DNA from 3 places in the Bilifractor sp. LCP19S3_H10 genome. Region 3 is predicted to be linked to each of the others. Evidence: riboswitches for the same ligand, from Rfam matches in the RefSeq annotation. Region 3 holds a riboswitch; each other region holds the start of a gene.
The links. A riboswitch is a leader RNA that binds a small molecule or an ion and turns the genes downstream of it on or off. The one in region 3 is predicted to bind cobalamin.
Positions count from the first base shown of each region.

Region 1: another riboswitch for cobalamin. It lies ahead of ACTQZS_RS12295 (S1C family serine protease); the one in region 3 lies ahead of ACTQZS_RS10230 (1-propanol dehydrogenase PduQ).
Region 2: another riboswitch for cobalamin. It lies ahead of ACTQZS_RS01525 (sirohydrochlorin cobaltochelatase); the one in region 3 lies ahead of ACTQZS_RS10230 (1-propanol dehydrogenase PduQ).

Region 1 covers NZ_JBQKFT010000018.1:9,557-15,513, forward strand. The annotation lists gene ACTQZS_RS12290 (hypothetical protein) at 1-1,726, shown strand, start outside; cobalamin riboswitch at 1,980-2,176, shown strand; gene ACTQZS_RS12295 (S1C family serine protease) at 2,593-4,215, shown strand; gene ilvB (biosynthetic-type acetolactate synthase large subunit) at 4,847-5,957, shown strand, end outside.
Region 2 covers NZ_JBQKFT010000001.1:368,256-374,212, forward strand. The annotation lists gene rsmH (16S rRNA (cytosine(1402)-N(4))-methyltransferase RsmH) at 1-685, shown strand, start outside; gene ACTQZS_RS01525 (sirohydrochlorin cobaltochelatase) at 936-2,246, opposite strand; cobalamin riboswitch at 2,642-2,834, opposite strand; gene ACTQZS_RS01530 (homocysteine S-methyltransferase family protein) at 2,870-3,769, opposite strand; gene ACTQZS_RS01535 (homocysteine S-methyltransferase family protein) at 4,075-4,953, opposite strand; gene ACTQZS_RS01540 (hypothetical protein) at 5,113-5,370, opposite strand; gene ACTQZS_RS01545 (manganese efflux pump MntP) at 5,816-5,957, shown strand, end outside.
Region 3 covers NZ_JBQKFT010000012.1:48,756-54,712, reverse strand. The annotation lists gene ACTQZS_RS10245 (ANTAR domain-containing response regulator) at 1-300, opposite strand, end outside; gene ACTQZS_RS10240 (EutP/PduV family microcompartment system protein) at 346-801, opposite strand; gene eutS (ethanolamine utilization microcompartment protein EutS) at 813-1,178, opposite strand; gene ACTQZS_RS10230 (1-propanol dehydrogenase PduQ) at 1,230-2,363, opposite strand; cobalamin riboswitch at 2,856-3,040, opposite strand; gene ACTQZS_RS10225 (MATE family efflux transporter) at 3,433-4,815, shown strand; gene ACTQZS_RS10220 (aminotransferase class IV) at 4,787-5,734, opposite strand.

The DNA of each region.
Region 1 (5,957 bases), on a different contig from region 3:
GGAGTTCTCCATTTCTCTGACAGAGGGGGAGCTGAACGGAACAGATATTCCGCTGGTAGCGGTGTCAAACACCTATTACGGCAAATACCTGAACGGGAACAATGATCTTAAACGTGCCTTTTATCCCCGCAAGATTCAGGTAAATGAAAGCGCAAAGACACTGGTTACGGGTGATTTTACCAGCGAAGCCAGTCTGGCGGTTACCCTTGCAGATGGGATCATGATGAAGAAACCGGATGCAAAGCTGGAGACGATCGGAGGACCAAACAGTAACGGATACAGCGAAACCCTGAAACTGATTATGCAGAATGGCAGCTACGACCGACTCTATATCGGGTCAAAGGAAGATGCGGCGGAAGCGGAAACAAAGGGTGAGACAACCCGTCTGGATGATGCGAATACCTTTACCGTAGCTGTGAGAGAGGGGTCCTTTGGCGGAAATATTACAAAGGATTATCTGGAACAGCCCGTTGTTGTTTCCTTCCGAGGAACAAGCAGCGGCAACTGGGTTGAAAGAAAAGTCACCATCAGTAAAACAGCGAAAACACTGAAGATCGATCCTGTCACGGAGCAGATCAAATTCCGTGCGGTGGATGAAGAAGGGAATACTGTCGAAGGTGCATCCTTTACAGTAAAACGCAAAGACACACAAATTAATCCAGACAGTGATTCAGCCTATACATTAGTAAAGGATACCGCTTATACGGTAGAAGCAGGTGCTGATGGGTATGAGACACAGACATTTACATATGCGCCGGATGGAACAGAAACAGAGCATACAGTAATTCTGAAAAAAGAGAAAAAAGAAGAGCTGAAAACTATCGGATTGTCTTATTCTGCTCATGTACAGAATATTGGTTGGCAGGCAAATGTGACGGATGGAACAGAAGCCGGAACCGTTGGAAAAGCCCTGCAGATGGAAGCAATTAAGCTCAGTACCACTGGCGATGCAGACGTACAGGCAGAATATCGGAGCCACATTCAGAACAGTGGATGGGAAAACGGCTGGACAAAAGAAGGACAGATCTCCGGAACAACAGGGAAGAAACTTCGAATGGAGGCTGTTCAGATCCGTCTTACAGGCAGCGATGCTGATAAGTATGACATCTGGTATCAGGTACATGTGCAAAATTACGGATGGCTTGGATGGGCAAAAAACGGTGCTTCTGCCGGGACAACCGGAAAAGGTCTCCGCATGGAAGCAATTCGTGTCAGAATACTTTCCAAAGGTTCAGCGGCACCAGGAAGCACTGATGGATCCTATGTTGAGCCTCTGGTTTGTTATCAGACTCATGTACAGAATAAAGGCTGGATGACTTCGGTCAGTGATGGAAAAATTGCCGGAACAACCGGAAAGAAGCTGCGGATGGAGGCTGTTAAGCTTACGTTGAACCTGCCACAGAGTGAAGGCGGCATTGCATATCAGAGCCATCTTCAGAATATCGGATGGGAACGATCATGGAAGACGAATGGGCAGATCTCCGGAACTACCGGCCAGAAAAGAAGGCTGGAGGCAGTCAGAATCAAGCTGACAGGAAATATAGCCGAAAAGTATGATATTTATTACAGAGTTCATGTCCAGAACAAAGGCTGGACAGGATGGGCAAAGAATGGAGAAGATTGTGGCTCTACCGGGCTCAGTCTTAGAGGGGAAGCGCTGGAAACTGTGATGGTTTTAAAAGGAGCGCCAGCACCTGGAAGTACAGCAAATACCTGTTGGAAATAAAATAAATGATTGGGAGTTGGCAATTTTTGGTTAAGAAAAGCAAACTCCTGACTGTTTGCAAGAGCCCTTGTCGGACTGAAAACTAGTCAGACAAGGGCTCTTGCTTCGCTCAAGCGCGCCAGATGTCTAGAAGCAGCCATCAAAAAAATTGATGACTGGATATCAATATGATAAGCTTTTTAGCGAGAGTAATCTATGGTACTCTTTCAAAGACGGATTTGTCTGAATTGTATGGAAATACCTCTAAAAAGAGGCATGTCTTGTTAAGAAGAGACATCTGTCCATCGAAAATAGAATAATTGCGGATTGGTTGATATGGAAATCAGTAAAAGCTGATGCGGTATCGCCACTGTAGAAGGGAGTGCTGTGCAGAATGCCACTGGGAGACCGGGAAGGCTGCGCGGCGCAGGGATCTTAAGCCAGGATACTTTCTCCTCTCCGACATCTTACTTAACGACTTATTGAGCGGATGTGCAGGGAAAATGTCCTGTCAGTGGATAAATAACAGAGATCAGTCTGGCTTGTAATAAGTCAGGCTGTTTTTTATAGCACGGTCCGGTGAACGTGAATGATCCGGCCTCGTACTATACGTTTATTATCAGTTGAACCTGAACCGGAAAAGCTGCCGGGACCGAATCGGTGCGTTGCGGTCCGGGACAGAAAATGCACATATGGCAAGCATCACACTTTCATCACAATCTCATCAAAAATGAGACACAGAATTCACAAAATTAGATCACAGAGTTTCGATACTATATAAATCGTAAGGAAGATATACAGAACAAAGGGAAATTTCAACGTCGCAGGGTTTGATACGAAGCGGCTGAATATCGAATGGACATCGAATCGAATGGATATGGAATCGAATGGACATCGAATGGACATCGAATCGAATGAATATCGAATCCTATGAATATCGAAACGAAGAAATCAGGCAGGAATTCAAAAGCTCTGCGGACCAGGCGGCGGAGAATGGTGAAAGGGTGAATATTATGAGTGAATTCAATAACGGCTATTACGACAATAACAGCAACAACAATGGACAGAATGATTTTCAGCAGAACGGGAACGAGGATAAGAAGCTGAACCGTAAGGAACGCCGCAGGCTGGCAAGAGCGGCAAAGAAGAACGGGAGCGGACACAGATGGGGAACAGTAATCGCCAGCGCGCTTGTCTTTGGACTGATCGCCGGAACCGTGACCTATGGTGTAAATGCCGGAGCCTCGGCATTGAATACAACTTCTTCTTCAACCTCGGCATCGGCTGCGACACAGACCGCTACACTGACAAAGGCTTCGGATTCCGGCGAGAGCAGCACATCGTCATCCTCCTCTTCAAGTGGAGATCTGACTGTCTCGGAGGTGGCGGCAAAGGCGATGCCTTCCATGGTTACGATTTCAACCATGTCGGTAGAACAGATGCAGAGCTTCTTCGGCGGATCGCAGCAGTATGAGGTGGAAGGCGCAGGAACAGGTGTCATCGTCGGAATTACGGATGATGAGGTTCTGATTGCTACCAATAACCACGTCATCGACGGCGCGACGACGATTTCTGTAGGATTCTCCGATGATTCTGTTGTGGAAGGCCAGATCAAGGGCACGGATTCGGACAATGATCTCGCACTGGTAGCAGTCAAAAAGAGTGATCTGAGTGATGATACTCTCGGACAGATCAAGGCGATTACCATCGGCGATTCCGATGATGTACAGCTTGGCGATCAGGTTGTCGCCATCGGTAATGCTCTCGGATATGGACAGTCTGTAACCTCCGGATATGTGAGCGCCCTGAACCGTGATCTCAGCTTCTCGGACGGAAGCACGACGACGCAGTCAACCGGTCTGATTCAGACCGATGCCGCGATCAACGCGGGCAACTCCGGCGGTGCTCTTCTGAATATGAAGGGTGAGCTGATCGGTATCAATGAGGCGAAGAGTTCTTCCTCGAGCGGGGAAGCTTCCGTCGACAACATGGGATACGCAATCCCGACGGCAAAGGCGGAGTCGATTCTTGAAAAGCTCATGAATGAAACCACAAAGACGACTTACAGTGATGATAAGAGAGGATATCTCGGCGTTTCCACGGCGGATGTAACCGAACAGTACGCTCAGGTATACAGCATGCCGGAAGGCATCTGTCTGACGAGTGTTCCGGACGGAAGCCCGGCGGCAAAGGCAGGACTGCAGAAGGGGGACGTCATCACAGCGATTGACGGAACATCCGTCTCCACAACAGACGATCTGACAACGCAGCTTAGATATCATAAATCGGGCGACACCGTGACCATCACCTATCAGAGATCGGATAACGGAAAGTATACCGAGGGTTCTGTCAAGGTTACTCTGGGAAGCAAGAGCGATGTGGAAGCTCTTACCGGAGATTCCGGATCGGGAAGCACGGATAACTCGGGAAGCAGTTCCGATTCCGACAGCTCAGATAATTCCGGAAACGGCGGGTACAGCTATGGATTCGGATTTCCGTTCGGGGGCTGAATCATTTGATGCGGCATGAGGCCAAATAGAAAAAAGTTCCAGAAGCCTGCAGGGGCCTCTGGAACTTTTTTTACGCGAACAGTGATCCGCAGCCGAATGCGAAGTATTCGTGTGCGGCGAGCGTCGCGATAGCGAGATAAAACTCGCGCAGCGTGTTTTATCTCGTTGTGGTTTGTCCGGCTTTCCGAACGGAATTGCGCATCGGATTTGTGAATCCGATGATTTTCAGACAAAGCCAATAATGCTAACCGATGATTTTCAGACAAAGCCAATAATGCTAACCGATGGTTTTCAAACAGAGTCAATAATGCTAAAATGGGGGCACGGAGTGCGGAGATGCTCCGTGCCCCGCAGGCGGGCACCACAATATGCATAAGCTACGGATTGCTCCGTGCTTCGCACTCCCGCAATCCTACAGGTATTCGGATTTCGCGCGTTCGCGCTTCATCCTCATACCTGTTGCCTTCGAAATCGCATCCAGTCTCTTACACACGCTTCGCGCGTGACGATCCTGTCTGCGTTTTCGAAGAGCTCATGCAGTAAAAATGCAATGGCGCATAGGATGAACGGGAGGCAGACGATGCCTTCCGGACACTATGGGTTAGTTTTTTACAAGATTGGAGGAAGAAGAATGAATGGTGCAGAGGCAATGGTGAAGTGTCTGGAAGCGGAGGGCGTTACCAAGATTTTCGGAATTCCGGGAGTCGCGATTGCGCCTTTTTACGATGCGCTCTATGATGCGCCGTCGATTGAGCACATTCTGGTGCGTCAGGAGCAAGCGGCCGGTCATGAGGCGAGCGGGTATGCCCGCGTGTCCAGGAAGACAGCGGTCTGTGTGACCTCTTCTGGTCCCGGAGCGACGAATCTGATCACGGCGCTTGCGACTGCGTATGCGGACAGCATTCCGATCGTGGCGATCACCGGGCAGGTGAACAGCGCTCTTCTGGGAAGAGATGTGTTCCAGGAGGCGGATATGAGAGGCGCCACTGAATCTTTTGTAAAATACAGCTACCTCGTCAAGAATGCGGACGACATTCCGCGTATCTTCAAGGAGGCTTTCTATATCGCGTCCAGCGGGCGCAAGGGTCCGGTACTGATTGATATTCCATGTGACGTACAGAGCGCGGCCTTAAAGAAGGAATTTGTGTATCCCGAGGAGGTAAATCTCCGGGGGTATAAGCCGAACACGAAGGTGAACGCGCAGCAGCTCTCGAAGGTGGTGACAGCCATCAATAAGGCGAAAAAACCGCTGATCTGTGTAGGCGGCGGAGTAATCCTCGGAAACGGGGAGGAGCTGGTGCGGGCTTTCTGTGAGAAGAATCAGATTCCGCTTGTGCATACCATGATGGGAATGGGAGTCCTTCCAAAGGCGCATCCGCTGTACTTCGGTATGCTGGGCAACAATGGCAAGCCGTACGCGAACCGCGCGGTATCGAACAGTGATCTTCTGATCGTGGTCGGGGCCAGAATCGCCGACCGCGCGGTTCCGAAGCCGGAAAACCTGGAAAAACAGGTCAATATCATTCACATTGATATCGATTCTGCCGAGATCGGCAAGAATCTTGGCCCGACGATTCCGCTTGTGGCGGATGTGCGGCTTGTATTTCAGGCACTTCTGGACGCGGACATTCATGTAGACACGAGTGCGTGGCTGGAGCAGCTGGAGGAAATCAAGCACCACACGGTTGATCATCGGAAGTTCAGTGATGCTCTTGTGAATCCGATGACGCTGGTGCAGCATC
Region 2 (5,957 bases), on a different contig from region 3:
CATCAACTTTGCGAATATCGATCAGGTCTCCGCCAAGTACGGTCCCTTCGACTTTGTTCTGGCGGATCTCGGTGTCTCCTCCATGCAAATCGACAACCCAGAGAGAGGCTTTTCCTACAAGACAGACGGTCCCCTCGATCTTCGTTTTGACCCGGAAAAGGGAGAACCCGCTTCCGAGAGGCTGAAGCAGCTCACGAGGGATGAACTCGCGGGGCTTCTCATCGATAATTCCGACGAGCCATATGCAGAGGAAATCGCCGATGCTGTTCAGCAGGCACATCGTCGTAAACGCCCGCTGGAAACCACCACGGACCTTCGCCTTCTGATCGAGGAGGCGCTGACGCAAACCCGTCAGCTTCGCCATTCGCCCAGGGACGAACAGGACGAAGCAGTGAAAAAATCCTGCGCCCGGGTCTTCCAGGCACTCCGCATCGATGTGAACAGTGAATTTGAGGTTCTCTATGCATTCCTGGACAAGCTGCCCTCCGTGCTGAAACCCGGAGGCAGAGCTGCCATTCTCACCTTCCACTCCGGTGAGGACCGCCTCGTCAAACAGTCCTTTAAGCAGGGCGCCCTTGACGGCCTGTACACCGAAGTCAGCCGGGATGTCATCCGTCCCTCCCGTGAGGAATGCTACCGGAATCCGAGAGCACACTCCACAAAGCTGAGATGGGCGATCCGTTAATCCGGTATCCGGCTTTCACGCGTCCATTTTACACGCATACGGTTTCCGAACCCTCATTTTTCGCGTATCCGGCTTACGCGCGTTCATTTTACGCACATACGGTTTTCGCACCTTCATCTTTCGCGCATTCAGCTTTCGCACGCCCATTTTTCGTGCATTCACATATTCATGCCCATCCCTACGACAGAAGAAGCGTCCGGCACATGCCGGACGCTTCCTCTGTTTTACTGATATGTCTCACTGATATATCTCAGTTTGCCTCAGAAGAACTTGTAACTGTGGCGTCGCTGTCCATTGCGGCCTTTGTATGGCTTACATAGATCTGCTCGATATCCGGAATTCTTCCCATTCCTTCGAGCTGAGCATCTACGCTGTCAAAGAAGCCGGATGCATTGAACTGGCTCTTCCAGGAATCAGAATCATCGCCTGCCATATCGTTATTCGCATGATCACCTGCTACAACCATCAGATCACGCAGAATTACCTTCTTGTATCCCGCGTCATGTACCTTCTGGATAACCGCGGAGCACTCGGTATCTGCCGGCTTGCCCTCAACGGTTCCGATGAATACGTTCTTGTAACCGAGATCATTCATTTCTGTCTGCATCTGATCATAGGTGATATTCGCCTCATGAGAGGTTCCGTGACCCATGAATACAAACGCTGTTCCGTCAGCGGCAGCCGCGTCAAGGCTGTCATATCCTGCCTTCTCTACCGCTGTAGCAGTAAGAATCTTTGCGACGTTCTGCTTGTCCTCGTTTACTACGCTCGTGTCACTTCCTACCTCACCCAGAAGCGGCTCAGCGATTTTCACGGAATCAAATTTATCCGCGTATTTGCTGACGGTTTCTGTCAGCTCGTCATACTCCGCACCATGCATCAGATGGGTCGGCTGAATCAGCAGATTCTTCACGCCGTTGTCCACCGCTCTCTGAAGTGCCTGATCCATGTTGTCGATCACCTCATTATCACGCGCCTGAATGTGATTGATGATGATCTGCGCCGTGAATGCACGTCTTACAGACCAGTCGGGATACGCTGCCTGGAGAGCCTTCTCGATTCCGCCGATATCCTGCACACGGCTGTCATTATAGGAAGTTCCGAAAGAGCATACAAGAATCTCGTTTTCTCCGATTCCGTCCTCGTTGAGCGGATCATCCTTGGAGGCATCGCCGGTATCTCTTCCGAAATAATCCGGATCTGCAAACTCTCCCTCTACCAGAGCCTTCTGTGTATCCGTCAAAGCGTCCCAGGCCTCCTTTGCCGCCTTGCAGTCCTCGTCCGTAGTGTCTGTTCTCTCCTGCACATAGATCTTGTCGATCAAAGCGGCTACCTTGTCCGCTGCTGCCTGATCCGCAGATACAGAGGAGGAAGAAACCGTCTCTACTTCTTCAGAAGAAGAGGCTGCCTCTGTAACCTCCGCTGTCTCTGAAGACGTGGAAGATGCACTCGAAGATGCTGCGGATGCTGACGATGCTGCGCTGCTTGCGCTGCCACATCCGGCAATCATGGACCCGGTCAGAACCGCGGTGCATAATAATGTTACGACTTTCTTTTTCATCATGTTTCTCCTTTTTGTAGAATAATCTATATCAAGGGGCAAAACGCCCTTCGATACCATAGCACAGAACATAAACGAGATAAAACACGCTGCGCGAGTTTTATCTCGCTATCGCGACGCTCGCCGCACACGAATACTTCGCATTCGGCTGCGGCTCACTGTTCGCGTAAAAAAGAGTGACCGCCTTCTCAGAAAGCAATCACTCCGTATCTGCATATAAAAGAAACATCTGCTGAAATCCCGGATCCTCCTGACGGTCACGCTCCATCCAAAGAAACGGTATCCATAACCGCACGCCAAAGAGCGCATATCTGCAAACCAGCCGGATCACACCAGAACTCACTGATGCAACCATCAATATTCTTATGCAAACAGACTCTGCTTTCATCGGAAGCAAATCTATCGTCTTCTCAGCAGGTTTCCTGACTTGCAGCTCAAATGCCTTCCTGCGCCTTCTCATACTCCGTTGACCGGAATACAATGGACAATGCATCTGGCTCACTGCTTACAGTGACCGGATCGTTCAGGTATTTCACCTGATTCCCTATTACCCTCCATAAAAGCGGCACTGAAAAGATATGTTTTAAAGACTTTTTCTATTATATGAAATCAATTACAAAATGTCAAATCGATCCAATAAATGATTGACCGGAAATCATCTTCTTCAAAAACCGGATATGCTCCGGCTCTGTCCCGCAGCAGCCTCCGACAATCCTGGCGCCGGCATCTGTCAGCATCTTCATCTGAGACGCAAAAGCTTCCGGCCCGAGACTGTAAATCGCATTCCCCTTCTCGTCAATCTTCGGCATTCCCGCGTTTGGCTTCGCGATAATCGGAATACTGCAGTTCTTAGCCAGATATCGGATGATGCTCTCCATCTGATCCGGTCCGCTGCAGCAGTTCAGTCCCACTGCTACGGCGCCCATCGCCTCCAGAACGGCCGCGGCATCAAAGATATTTCCGTCAAAAAAGCACTTTCCATCCGCGTATACGGAAAACGTGCACATCACCGGAAGATCACAGACAGACGAAACCGCATCCAGCGCAATCGAAGTCTCATCCGCCGACATCATCGTCTCGATTACAAAGAGATCCACGCCGGCATGATACAGAATCTCTGCCTGTTCCCGATAGATCTCGAAAATTTCCTCATAGCTGGCATCTCCGCCAGCGGAATCCGGCACCATTCCCGTAGGTGCCATATCTCCCGCTACCAGAACACGGCCCTTCGACACCTCCTGTGACAGCCCGAGCAGCTTTTTGTTCATCTCTTCGGTCCCGTCCGCAAGTCCGAAACCGCCCAGAACCTTCCGGTTTGCGCCAAACGTCGGCGCGTAAATCACATCCGCTCCCGCTTCGATAAATTCTCTCTGAAGATTTTGAAGCACCTCCGGATGCTCCAGAACCCAGGCCTCTGTGCTGATTCCCTTCGGCATCCCGCGCAGCGTCAGATTTGTGCCTGTTGCTCCATCAAGACAGACGATCTTGCTATCTGTAAGTTCCCTGAATTCAGTTTTGTTCATGATTAGCCTCACTTTATAGACATTGTGGTGCCCCGCTTACAGGCAGTCGATAGATGATGAACGAGATAAAACACGCTGCGCGAGTTTTATCTCGCTATCGCGACGCTCGCCGCACACGAATACTTCGCATTCGGCTGCGGCTCACTGTTCGCGTAAATAAACGCCCAAAGATACATTGCGCCACAAACTTTTAAGCTGCGGATTGCTCCGTGCTTCGCATTCCCGCAATCCTGCAGGTATTCGCATTCTCACATTGCCTCGCCGCTTCTGTGCCGCTTATACCATGTTTTTTACGACATGTCCGTTTACTTTCGAAATTCCTCCGCAAGTCTCCGGATATATGCCGGGGTAGTTCCGCAGCATCCTCCGATCACCGACGCTCCTGCGGACACAAGTTTCTTCATGGACGAAACGAACTGGTCCGGACTGATTTTGTAGACCATCTGCCCATTTGCGCCCCTTTGCGGCAGTCCCGCATTTGGCTTCGCAACAATCGGAATATGAACCATTTCGGAGACAGATGAGATCATTTCTTCCATCCCATCCGGGCCATCACAGCAGTTAATGCCGTAGGCATCCGCGCCTGCCTTCTCCGCAAGCGGCCCGCCCTCGAAAATATCTCCGCCGTAATAGGCACTTCCGTTTTTTCGCACCGTGAGCGTACAGATCACCGGAGAGGAGCATACGGATCTGACTGCTTCTACCGCAGTCACCGCGTCGAGCACGGCCAGCATACTCTCCACGGCAAAAAGATCACAACCCGCTTCATACAGGACCTTTGCCTGCTCACGATACGCCTCAAACATTTCCTCCCGGCTCCCGTCTCCGCCGTATTCCTTCAGAATCATGCCCGTGGGCGCCAGATCGCCGGCGATCAGAGCCTTTCCTTCTGACGCGTGCCGGGAGATTTCGAAGAGTTTCCGGTTCATCTCTTCTGTATGTTCCGCAAGACCAAATCTCTTCAGCATAATGCGGTTCGCACCAAAGGTCGGTGCATAAATGATTTGAGAACCCGCCTCCACATACTCCCTCTGAAGTTTTTCCACATCATCCGGATGTTTCAGCGCCCACTCCTCCGTGCAGCATCCATGAGGCATCCCCATGCGGTAGAGATTCGTTCCCATTGCACCGTCCAATATAACGATGCCCTTCTGTGTCATCCGTGTAAAATCATTCTCTGTCATAATTCCTCTATTCATTGAACGAGATATATGCGCTCTAAAAGGTTCCTCCATAACTGCAGCATTTCCATTACTACAACTATTACTATCGCTGCAACATAACCACAATTACAACCATGATAATGCAACAGCCTGAAATCCTGCAACAATTACAGAAAAACCTTACAAGGTGTAGGTGAGCCCCTTCTCCTCCAGCATTCTCCGCATATCCTCAACGGACCACGAGGTGATCTCACCGTTTTCCCGGCCTCCAAGTGCTTTTCCGTTCACTCGGATCTTTCCATCTTCCTTGGCCAGAACCGACCACATATTCTTCAGAAGCGCGTCGGAGGTCTTCCTGCCGATCCGTTCCTCGCGGGAGCGGGCCTTCAGGTAAGCCCAGGATTCATAAGGGAGAAGGATTGTCTTTTCCTCATTCATGTCTGAAATCCTTTCTTCAATAATCATGCGTCAATATAATGCATCGATGACATCATCGATATTAATCCATCATATTCCATACAAATATTTTCTGCAAGCAGTGAAAGAAAGTCCGGCCATATATATTAGAATTGACTAATCGTGTGACAAAATGATAGTATCTACAAAACACAAAACCGTGAGGGAGTAGTTGGCATGGGCTGTGACTGCGGAAATTGATGGACCGCGGATACTTATCTTATCCCATGCAGCAAGTCAACATACTGGCCGTTTCGGCCTGGCTTGCTTTAATCGGCGAGACTCATGTAAGCGATGTTGCTGTACATGGGTCAGACTGCAGGTATATACGCCCGGGTACAGCGCGAACTGTATCCGGGCGTTTTTCTGATGGGATGAAGAGAAACAAAAACGGCCGGACGGATAGAAATGAGGAGTGGAAGTCAGGATGGGAAGTATGATGAGCTTTATCTTAAACAGTATCTTACTCGGGGTGGGTCTGGCAATGGACGCCTTTTCGGTATCGATTGCAAACGGGCTGAACGAACCCGGGATGTCCAGGAAAAAAACCTACTGGATAGCTGCATGCT
Region 3 (5,957 bases):
GTCCTTCGCCGACTCAATAAATTCCGGATCCGTATAGGCAGTCAGCAGAATGATCGTGTCCGCCAGCTTTTCCTGAAAAATAATCTTTGATGCCGAGAGTCCGTCGAGAAACGGCATCTTGATGTCGAGCAGGACAAGATCCGGCTTGTTTTTCCGGCACTCCTCCACCGCATCAAAGCCGTCGGAGGCCTCTCCGACAACCTCATATCCCGAATCTTCGAGAAGTTCTCTTAAGTCCATCTTTGCGATCGGCTCATCATCTGCTATTACTATTCTTAATGCGTGTTCTGTCTTTTCCATTTATCAGAGCCTTCATTCAGCCGCGTTCGTTTATCCGCGACATTGTCAATCCTCCGGCATATCCAGTGCCCGGAGCAGTTCATCCACACCTTCACCTGTCACGCTGCTGATGCGGTAAATTTTTTGTGCTCCCGCTGCTCTCAGATACACCTCTGCATCATTGATTTGTTTTATACCTGCGATATCGATCTTCGTCACAACACCCAGACACGGTTTGGTGAACATCGTCGAAAACTGTGCCGGATACATTGTTCCGTTCTCCGTCGCATCCTGCAGAAAAAGAATGATGTCCGCATCGGCCGATGTGACCATCAGCGCTCCCCGGTATCCCCTCCGCTCCAGGTATTCCCCCGGCGTGTCAATCATCACCTCATGTTCCACGGTGACGGTCTGGGTTTTGTGATACCGGATATCCTCGTTGAAAATTCTCTGGCACAGCGTCGTTTTTCCGGCCGTTGACCGCCCGATCAGCATAATTCTTTTTCTATTCTGATTTGTCATCTGTCTGTCCGTCATGTCCTTGTGATCACCGTGGAAGAAAATCCCATCATGCCGCAGAGAACATTCATGACGTTTTTCAACGCCTCCCCCACAGCCGCAACATCGCCGGTAATCACCAGCGATCCGTTGAAGCGGTCCACAAAGCCGATTTTAATATCCGCAGCCTTCGAAGCCACATCAGCAGCGATCATAGCGCCCTCACTCGGCGTGATCGTCATGATTCCGATTGCGCCCGATGCGTCCAGAAGACCCAGCTTCGAATATAAATCCGCATCCGGGCTGGCGATCACATGCGCCAGAGTAACCTGTTTTCCGGGAACAAATTCCTGGATAATTCTCTCTTTGTTCCCGCCGTTCCCGGCGTTCGATTCAAACATAGCCCCTCCTTCCGGCCTGCATACCGGCAATCATCCCTGGTAAGCTATTTCTTACGCCCTGCCGGTAAACGCCTGACGATAAAGCGTCTTGATATCCTCCAGCGTGACCTCTCTCGGGTTCGATGCAGTGCACGGATCAGCAAGCGCTGCCTTTGCCATCTCATCCAGCTGTGCATTAAAATCATCTTCTGTGACACCTGCCTCTGCGATTGTCGCCGGCATGTTCATTTTCTCCATAAAGCGTTTTGCAGTGCGGATCAGCATCAACGCGCTCTGACGCGTTCCCACGCTGTCCATGCCCAGCTGCGCGACGATCTCCGCGTATCGGCTTGCGGCCGGTGTCAGATGGTCATGGCATCCGGCATTGAAGCTCATGACATACGGAAGAAGAATTCCGTTTGCCCGCCCATGCGGAATATGAAAATGCGCACCCATGGCGTGCGCCATACCGTGGTTCAGCCCGAGACCGGAATTTGCGAACGCAATACCAGCCATGCACGAAGCGTTGTGCATGCTCTGCCGCGCGTGAAGGTTCTCGGGATTTTTATACACTTCAAGGAGGTTGTTCTGTAAAAGCTGCAGTGACTTGATGGCCATGGCATCCGTAAAATCATTGTGTTCCCTGGAGACAAAGGCTTCCACCGCATGTGTAAATACGTCAATGCCCGTATCTCCGGTGACCTTCGGCGGCGCGCTGACGACCAGACTTGCGTCCAGTACAGCGATATCCGGCACCAGACTCTCGTCCACGAGCGGATATTTTGTCTGCGTCGTTTTGTCTGTAATAACGGCAAATGTGCTCACCTCGGAACCGGTTCCGCTGGTCGTCGGAATCGCGATGAAGCGGATGTTTTTATATTTTTCATTTACACGTCTCGCGATAAAAACGATCGCTTTCGCCGCGTCGATGGACGCGCCGCCGCCGAGGCAGATGACCGTATCGGGATCCAGCGCCTCCAGCCTTTTGATACCGGCAGTCACTACTCCCAGATCCGGCTCAGCCGCCACATCCGAAAAAACATCGTACTGCTTTCCCGCGCGATCCAGCCGGTCCGTCACATACGAAACCTTTTTGCTGACCGCAAGAAAATGATCCGCTACAACAAACACCTTTTTCATATCATTCACCAGCTGATCGAGCTGATCACCGATCATGATCCTGGTGCTGACTCTGAATTCTCCCATTGCTTCCCCTTTCTTCTGTGTTAAATTAATAGTAAATTTTTACTGTTATTCCGAGACAAAAAAAGCAGCATTTTAAACATACTGTTTAAAATGCTGCATCGCACTTAAATACATATTACCTCATTCTTCTACGGCTTCCTCGCCCGGCAGAAAAACACACTTCCCCCTGCTTCGTATTCACACTCAAAGGAAAGAACGAATACGCAAAGCGAAAAGCCGACAGGAAAATGCGGGTTTATGAAATTGTTGGCATCCTTTCAAAGCGAAAAAGAAAAGGGAAAGCACCGACCGTTCCGCCCGACACTTTCCCTTTCGACATTGCATCCGCCGGATTGATAATTAAGAGAGGTGGCGCAATGTAAAAAAATTCGATGGCGAAGCACTTAACGGTCTTCCCTGTTCATAAAGTACCGGTTCCATTCCATGGACACGGCCGAAAAGCCATCAGCTGCATCGCTGAGGGCAGGCACTCTCCCAGATCCGAGGAGAATTCATGTGCGTTATACACGGGCAGGTCTTCTGACTGCGGCGTCATCACTTTTTCTCACCTTCTCAGGTTTCCCCAATGGCATAAGAGAAAAAGCTAAGCCAACACAGCAACGGCATTGTGCAGGATTCACACCTGCTTCCCTTTTCACCGGCAACAATTTACCGACACCTATGTACCATCAAATTTATGTTGTCAGTTTATAATATTGACAACCTTTTGTCAAGCGTCATGTTTTGTATAATTTTATCAGCTGATTCTGTATATTTTGCCGGATATTTGTCCAAACACCACTGGTTAATAAATCCCGCTCCTGCTAATATAGGATGTGCGCAAAGCACGCACATGCTCAGATCTTCTGTTAAAGACCGTAAGCCCCATATGATACATCGTGCCACATACAGTATCAGCTGCGGATCGCTCCGTACTTCGCCGCTAAGATACAACAGAAGATTCATGACTCATGCAGCAATGATACAGCAACCATGACGCAGCAACTATGATACAGCACAATGATGCAGCAGCAATGACGCGGCAGCAATGATACAGCACAAAAATATTAACAACGAGGTTATTTCACAAATGTCATCATCTGATTCCAAAGCAATTACCCAAAACAAAAGAACCGCCAGAAATGAGATCGATATGATCCACGGCGGCCTGGCAGGGAAAATCATGCTCTTCGCGCTCCCGATCGCTGCCGCGAGCATTCTGCAGCAGCTCTTCAATTCAGCGGATTCCGCGGTCATCGGACAGTTTTCCTCTCCTGAAGCTCTGGCTGCCGTCGGCCTCAATGCGGAACCCATCGGCATCATCCTCGGTCTGATCACCGGTCTCTCCGTCGGCGTCAATGTCCTGATCGCCCGCTACATCGGAATGAACCGCCGGAAAGAAATTCCTGCGGCTATTCACACATCCATGCTCTTCAGTCTCATTGTCGGCGTCATCCTGATGATCTGCGGACTCGTGTCCGCCCGGCCGCTGCTGATCCTGATATCCACTCCGGACAATATCCTCGATCTCGGCGTGCGCTATCTTCAGATTTACATGCTCGGAAGTCCGTTCATCGTAATTTACAACTTCGCAAGCGCCATTCTGCGGGCTAAGGGTGACACCAGAAGACCCCTTTATGCTCTGATTTCCGCGGGAATTCTTAATGTCATACTGAATCTTTTCTTTGTTATTGTGTGCCGCTTAAATGTAACCGGTGTCGCTCTCGCGACGGACATCTCCAATGCCCTGAGCGCAGCGCTCACCGTTTCCTTTCTGATGAAGGAAACCGATGAATTTCATCTCTCCCTGCGCAATCTTCGTCTTAAGGGAGGTCATGTGAAGCGTCTCCTGGCCATCGGCCTGCCGGCAGGTATACAGGAGGCAGTGTTCTGCGTCTCAAATGTATTCATCCAGGCCGCCATCAACGGCTTCGGGTCCGACGCCATTGCAGGAAGCGCCGCCGCCCTGAATTTTGAGTACTTTGGATACTTTGCCGTAGCCGCCTTCACGCAGGCCGCCACCACCTTCATCAGCCAGAACCACGCCGCCGGACAGAAGAAACGCTGCGGAAAAATTTTCCTGTACTGCCTCATCTTTGGAGCCCTGGCCGGCGCCGTGCTCAGCGTTCCGATCGCGCTCTCCGGGACCTTCTTCATGCGGATTTTCTCCTCAAAAGAGGCCGTCCTGATGTACGCCATCCGTCGGAACCGCCTGGTCCTCCTCTGGGAATACCTCGTCACCCTGTATGAGATTCCTGCAGCTGTTCTCCGCGGAAGAGGTCATTCTCTGCTCCCCTCCGTTGAGATTCTGTGCGGCACCATCCTGTTCCGGCTGATCTGGCTGTTTACCGTTTTCGCACGCCACCCGGTTTACGAAGTCCTCTGCCTCGTCTGGCCGGTCTCCTGGCTTCTGACGGCCGCAGCCCTGTATATATCAATTCTGATCATGAAGAAACTGAATCTTTACGACTGACTGTTTCCATATCCTGTCTGTCCGCTTCCATTTCGCGGCTGACCGCTTCCATTTCGCGGCTGATTGTTTCTATATCCCGGAGGAAGAAAGCACGCAGTACTTCAGCGGCTTTCCTGTCCGGAAAACGAAATCTTCCAAGAGACTGCACCGGCATGATTCCCATCAGAGAATTGGTGATGAACATGCCGGTGAATTTTTTCAGATCTTCCGTCCGCACCACCTGTTCCCGGAATTCCAGACAGTCCCCTTCCTTCGGACCCAGCGTCCATTTTTTCCCCGGATCAAGCAGATAACTCCGTATCGTTCCCTTCAAAAGCCCGCTTGTTACCGGCGGAGTCACAACTTCATTTTCCCTGGTGAAAAAAACATTGCTTACGGATCCCTCGCAGATCTCGCCCTTTGTATTCACAAAAACCGCTTCATCATATCCCATCTTCCGGATCTGCCGGTGTACCAGAATATTGTCCCCGCAATTCAATGTCTTATAGTAAGTGAACGGCGAGGTTTCATTTCGGAGAACCGGGCTGAAACGCAGCCGGAGTCCCTCCCGGAACTGCCGGGCGGTATACGGATTCTCCCGGGTACTGAACAGCAGATTCTCCTCCGTCACGGTAATTTTCAGCGCCCCTTTTTCCCATACCCGTCCTTTCTCAAGTCCCGACAGATATCCGCGGAGCGCCTCCGTCAGCCAGGCCTCCATCCCGCTTTTTTCGCCGTTTCCGCACCATTCCCCTCTGCCACGCTCTTCCTTCCACTTCAGATACGCTCTGTTTTCAATATGCAGGTCACGAAGTCCGCCTGCCAGCCTGCGGATATGCAGATCCTCCAGCATTGCCGTCCCATGGATTATTGCAATTGTCTCGAATAATCCCATTCCGAAGAAAAAGCCGTCATCCACCTTACATCTGATCTCTTCCATCTCACACCTCTGTTTCCGATTCTTTCTGTCTGAACTGTACCGCATTTCTCCCCGTCCAGAGCTCTTCCTGCTCTCCTGTTGCCGCACAGATGTTGCCGCGCAGACCGTCTCGTGCAGCGACGCCTGCTATCTTATTCCCTTATCCTCTCATTCTTTTACTGTATAAGTCCAGTCGCAATGTTCTTGGCCCACGGGGAGCTTGCTCACCAGTGGGCAAGAACAT